DNA from 2 places in the Lactobacillus panisapium genome. Region 2 is predicted to be linked to the other one. Evidence: predicted binding sites of a transcription regulator. Region 2 holds the regulator's gene; the other holds the start of a gene.

What was found. Region 2 encodes NrdR, which represses ribonucleotide reductase genes. Its sites were predicted from a motif close to ACACNATATATNGTGT; they were not measured.
Region 1: GYM71_RS10225 (deoxynucleoside kinase) is a predicted target of NrdR. The motif match lies at 1,524-1,539, and genes of this name have one in related genera.

What each region holds. Positions count from the first base shown of each region.
Region 1 is NZ_CP048268.1:2,161,289-2,164,498, forward strand. It holds gene amaP (alkaline shock response membrane anchor protein AmaP) at 1-357, shown strand, start outside; gene GYM71_RS10215 (DUF2273 domain-containing protein) at 369-551, shown strand; gene GYM71_RS10220 (Asp23/Gls24 family envelope stress response protein) at 568-1,092, shown strand; gene GYM71_RS10225 (deoxynucleoside kinase) at 1,581-2,231, shown strand; gene GYM71_RS10230 (deoxynucleoside kinase) at 2,244-2,930, shown strand; gene GYM71_RS10235 (amino acid ABC transporter permease) at 3,157-3,210, shown strand, end outside.
Region 2 is NZ_CP048268.1:1,428,127-1,431,336, reverse strand. It holds gene mutM (bifunctional DNA-formamidopyrimidine glycosylase/DNA-(apurinic or apyrimidinic site) lyase) at 1-587, shown strand, start outside; gene coaE (dephospho-CoA kinase) at 584-1,201, shown strand; gene nrdR (transcriptional regulator NrdR) at 1,188-1,655, shown strand; gene GYM71_RS06825 (DnaD domain protein) at 1,658-3,007, shown strand; gene dnaI (primosomal protein DnaI) at 3,016-3,210, shown strand, end outside.

The DNA.
Region 1 (3,210 bases), 730 kb from region 2:
AGTTTATTAGTTGTCCTATTTTGGCCTGTTCAAAGGTACTTTATTTTGATTCACAAGCATGACGGACAAGTCAAAGTTACTAGCAAAGCAATTAATGGCTACGTCATGAATTCATTGGCAGATTTGCCTTTTATTAATAAAGTCAAGGTTGATTCAAAACTCACTAATCATAAGATCAACATCAAAATTAGTGGTAATCTTGGGCGCGGTGAAAATGTTAGTGCCCTTCTCGAAAATTACTTAGAAGAGTTAAAGAACAACCTTAACCGGTTATTGGGAATTGAACAGAAGCCAAAGATCAAAATCAAATTTGTTAATTATCAAAACCCCGATAAACCAGAGACGCGCGTTCAATAAAGGAGGCTGAAATGAACGAAATTTTACAAAAACACCTCCCAGAAATATGCGGTGCTGTAATCGGCTTGTTACTAGCATTTTGTTTTTTGGGACTAGGATTTTTTAAAACTATTTTTGTAGTCGTAATGTTAGTAGTTGGTTTTTTAGTCGGACACTATTGGCCCCTGCTGAAAAGTCTTGTAAGTAAACAATAATTGAAAGGAACTTAATATGGTACAAAATAATAATCAAAGTAGTGCAAACAACTCAAGCAGCTCAAAGCAAGAAATTAAGGGCGACTTAAAGTATGACGAAAAAGTCATTCAAAAGATTATTGGTATTGCCCTCTCCGATGTTAAAGGTTTATTGGATGTTAACGGCGGCTTTTTCTCAAACTTAGCTGACAAGATTGTTAACAACGATGATGTTACCAATGGTGTTAATGTTGAAGTTGGTAAAAAGCAAGTAGCAGTTGATATCGAAATTATTGCTGAATACGGTGTTGAAATTCCTAAACTTTATGATGAAATCAGACAAAAGATTTACGACAAGGTTAAGGAAATGACGGGCTTAGATACGGTTGAAGTTAATGTCACCGTTGTTGATATTAAGACTAAAGAAGAACACGAAAAAGATTCAGTCAGTCTGCAAGATCGGATTACCGGTGCAACACAAGATGCCAAGGATAAGATTGGCGAACAAAAAGATAAGGTTGAAGACAAAGTCGAAGATAAAAAAGAAGACCGCGTTAAATAATCATCCTTTAGCAGGATAAGTTTTAAAAAGTGAAGTAGTACACTTAAATGCTACGTCACTTTTTTGGTTTCACGTGAAACGAAGTACTTTTTATCAAAGCAAAATAGCACAAAAGCCGTCTAATTTAGCTGGATTTTTTATGTAGCAATAACTAAATCTACCGCCATTAACAACTAAGATAACCTCTTAAATTTTATACCAGTTATTGCATAAAAATATTGCCAGCTTATTACTGTTTAAAAACAAAATAATATACCAAAAATTGACGACTGTTTTTTTAGCACTGCTCAGTTACTTTGTTTCACGTGAAACAATAACTATTGATCTAAATATTGAAAAATATTTGGCTCTACTCAGTAATTTTTTTAACTATTTTATACAAAATCACTTGACTTTTTAGTGGCAATTTCAATTAACTTTTTACTTGTATGCCACTATATCTCGTATTAAACTAGATAAGAATCTATATATTGTATTTAAGAAAGAACGTGATTCAAGTTATTGTTTTAAGCGGGCCAATTGGAGCCGGTAAATCCAGTTTAACCAGTATTTTAGCCGAACATTTAGGTACTCAGGCCTTTTATGAGGGAGTTGATAATAATCCAGTTCTTCCTTTATATTACAAGGACATGAAGCGGTACACTTTTTTACTTAATATCTACTTGCTCAACCATCGGTTAGCTCAAATTAATCAGGCAGTCAGAGAAAAAAATAGCGTTTCCGATCGTTCAATTTATGAAGATGCTCTCTTTTTCCAGATGAACGCTGAAAGTAAGGTTGCCGACCCTACTGAATTTAAAATTTATGACAGTCTGCTTGAAAATATGATGGAGGATACTCCTGGAAATCCAAGCAAAAAGCCTGACTTATTAATTTACATTCGCGTATCTTTAGACACAATGTTAAAACGCATTGAAAAACGTGGCCGTTCTTATGAGCAAATTAGTACTGATCCTAGTCTGAAAGATTACTACGCACGTTTAATTCGCTACTATGAACCATGGTATGAAAACTATGATGCATCTGCCAAAATAGCAATTGACGGTGATCGGTATGATTTCATCGGCAACGAAGACGCTAAAAAAGAAGTTTTGAACCAGATTGATAATAAATTGCGTGAAATCGGCAATTTGAAATAAAGAAGGAACGTGATGACAGTTATTGTTTTAAGTGGCCCAATTGGAGCCGGTAAATCCAGTCTAACCAGTATTTTAGCTAAATATTTAGGAACTAAGCCTTTCTATGAAAGTGTTGACGACAATCCTGTCTTGCCACTTTTTTATGCTGACCCTAAGAAATATGCATTTTTACTGCAAGTCTTTTTCCTAAATACACGCTTTCGTAGTATCAAAGATGCGCTAACCGATGATAACAATGTGCTTGATCGTTCCATCTATGAAGATGCACTCTTTTTCCAAATGAACGCAGATATTGGCCGCGCAACTACTGAAGAAGTTGACACTTATTATGAGCTTTTGAATAATATGATGAATGAGCTAAAGCATATGCCAAAGAAAAATCCTGACTTGCTTGTTCACATTAATGTTTCTTATGACACAATGCTCAAACGAATTCAAAAGCGTGGCCGACCATACGAACAGCTCAGTTATGACGCAACGCTTGAGGATTATTACAAACGGCTCTTACGTTATTACAAGCCATGGTACGAAAACTATGACTACTCGCCAAAAATGGAAATAAATGGCGATGAACTTGACTTTATGACGGATGAGCACGCTCGCGAAGTTGTTTTAGAGCAAATTGTTGCTAAATTAAAGGAAATGGGCAAGTTGCCTGAATCATGGGATAAGTCAACGAAAATTGAAATTGATGCCTAAAGATCTAATCGCTTTTCTACTTAAAAGTTAGAGAAGCGATTTTTTTTGCCATTTTGCAATGATAGTGCTTAATTAAGCGATATCATTTAAAAAGTCTACAGTCACATGCTTTATCAGAAAAAAACTGTGGTATGCTTGTTCTATGTAACTTTTTCAGGTAATTTTAATTTCACCTAGAATTCAACTAACTCAGCTGAGTTGTACGGCTGCTACAAAGGAGAACACAATGAACTATATTATCTCAATCATGCCTTCTCTATTTTCTGGCGCAAAAATGACG
Region 2 (3,210 bases):
TAGTTGACGTGGCTGCACCGAAAGATAAACATGATCACGTGCAGTTTGCTTTTACTGATAATACAGCCTTGCGTTATAATGATGTCCGCAAATTTGGCCGAATGCAATTAGTTAAAACTGGAACAGAAAAAAGAACAACAGGAATTAGTAAACTAGGCTTTGAACCTAATTCTCATAAATTCACGGTTGCTTATTTTGCAAATTGTCTTAAGCATAAAAAGAAAAATATTAAAAATACGCTTCTTGATCAATCTGTAGTTGCCGGTTTAGGCAATATTTATGTCGATGAAGTTTTATGGCTAACTAGAATTCATCCGTTAAGTATGGCCAATAAGATTCCACCTTCCAGAGTGAAACAATTGCATGACAATATTAATTCTTTGATCAAATTAGCTATTGCTGAGCGTGGGACAACCGTCCACACTTATCTGGATGCTAATGGTGAAACTGGCGGCTTTCAGAAAATGTTGCGGGTATACGGACATAAAGGTGAACCATGTGCAAGATGTGGAACCCCTCTTGAAAAAATCAAGGTAAATGGTCGTGGAACAACATATTGTCCTAAGTGTCAGGTGAATTATCAATGACCATTGTCTTAGGTCTTACTGGGGGAATAGCTAGCGGTAAAAGTACAGCTGATAGCTTTTTTATAAAAAAGCATATTCCAGTAATTGATAGTGATTTAATTGCTCACCATATTTTAGATATAGGTGAAAAGGGCTACAATTTAGTAATTAATTATTTTGGCGATCAGTATTTAGCAGCAAACAAAACAATTGATCGCGCAAAGTTAGGTAAATTAGTTTTTAATTCACCTAAAGACTTAGCTAAATTAAATGAAATTACCCACCCGTTGATTTTTCAAGAAATCGAGACTAAAATTAGCCAACATAAACAGGAAAATGAGCCACTTATCATAGTAGATGCACCGTTATTATTTGAGTCAGGTGGTTTAAGCTATTGTGACCGCAGTTTGCTGATTGCTGTACCTGAAAAAATGCAAGTAAAACGCTTGCTGGCGCGTAATCACATAACTGAAGCTGAAGCATTAAAGCGAATTAATAGTCAGATGCCTTTAGCGCAAAAGCAAAAATTAGCTGATTATGTTGTTACAAATACTGGTACAATAAAAGAACTAGAAGACAAATTAAACGAGCTGCTACTTAAATTAATAAAGGAGGACCAGTATGGAATGTCCTAATTGTCGGCAAAATGCCTCGCGCGTGATTGATTCTCGACCGAGTGATGAAAATCGTGCTATTAGAAGACGGCGTGAATGCGAAAACTGTGGTTTTCGGTTTACTACTTTTGAGCGAATTGAAACAACACCATTATTGGTAATCAAAAATGACAATACCCGGGAACCTTTTAACCGAAAAAAGATTTTGCATGGTGTCATGGCAGCTGGTCAAAAGCGTCCAATTACAAGCTCGCAGTTCGAGCAATTGGTTGATCATGTTGAAAATAAGGTTAGACAGCAGGGAGTAAGTGAGATTTCTTCGAAGAAAATCGGTCAACTAGTAATGGATGAATTGGCTGAACTAGATGATGTTGCTTACATTCGCTTTGCTTCCATTTACCGTGAATTTAAAGATATGTCTAGTTTCATGAAAACAATGGAGGATATGATTGCTAAGCGAGAGAAGGGGAACTAGAAATGTTTGAGACCCCTAATCCCAAACAACCATTTTTTATTGCTAACCGAGTTGATATTTTCCCAGAAGATGTGCGGGTTCTGGTTAAACTTTATCAGCCGTTGATTGGTTCACTAGCATTTTCCTTATATTTTAGTTTAAATGAGGACTTTAATGCGCATGCAATGCTATCGGACTCAACGGGTATTTATGCTCTGCAAGAACAGCTTGACTGTGATGTTAAGCACTTATTTTCTGCTTTACATAAGCTCGAGGGTGTTGGCCTAGTTCAGACGCGTTTACTTAATAATGAAATCATGGGTCAAGTGCTTGTTTTTCGCTTAACCTGCATCCCTAGCAGCAGTGAATTTTTTTCAACGCCTCTTTTAGCAAGCTTACTTAAAGAAAAAGTTGGTATTTCTGCCTTTCAAAAATTAAGTAAGGATTTTGCTCGTGAAAGTAAGTCTAAGCAGAACCAAGTTAATGGTATGCAGAATGCTGATGATATCTCTGCTTCGTTTATGGAAGTTTTTCGTTTGCCTGAGCAAGAAGCAATTGAGCCTTCAGTTGATGTCAAATATGCCGCAAAAGAAAATAAAACGGACAATAATATCAAAGCTACTATTAATGAGCATGATACGGTTGACTGGAATTTCATGAAACAGCAATTTGAAATTTACCAGATTCCAGGAACGGAGATTGACCGTAATCGGGAAGCAATCCGCTCTGTAATGCGCACTTACGGGTTAACAGAACAAGAATTTGTCGATGAGGCCCTGACAAGTATTCACGGTGATTATCACTTGGATATGGTGCAAATTAAACAAGCGATTGCTAGTGGCATTCACGGCTCTCATACTAGGACTCGAATTAAGCAAGAAACTAAGAAATATAATGATGATCAACCGATAAATGCTAAATTGAGTAAAAATGAGCAGCAAGTATTGCAACTAGCTAAAAGTAAATCACCAGCTCAATTTTTGTACCGGTTGAAGACTGATCGGCATGATTATGTTGATGCCAGTGAATATAAAGTACTTGATAGTTTATATAATGAAAAGGGAATCCCGGCTGATTTGCTTAATATCTTAACTTATGCCTGCTTAAAAAGTGCACCGAATATTTCATACCGCTTGGCTAATCGGATTTTACATGATTGGCTTCAACATGGTGTTAAAGATGGGGCCCAAGCAATTGAATATATGCAAAAAAGGGAGCAAAATAAGGTTAAGTACCCCCGTTATGTGCAAAATAAACGCGTTGAAAAAGGTACTGATTGGAGTAAGAAAAAATCTAGTGTTAAGTCCGATGTTTCTTCAGCTGACTTAAAAGACTTTTTCAAAAAATTTGAAGATCAAAATGGCATGAAGTAGGTGAAAAAATGAAGTCAATCAATAATTTTTTAGACAAGAAAAAAGCCGACCATCTTGATGTAGCTAAGATTCGGGCCGAGATTCTATCCGAGCCAAAAATTAAACAGTTTATTAGTGAAAATCAAGATAAAATCACCTCTGAAATGATTGATAAAAGCATGTCTGCTTTATTCGAATTTTACCTAGATCAGCAGAATAAAAAA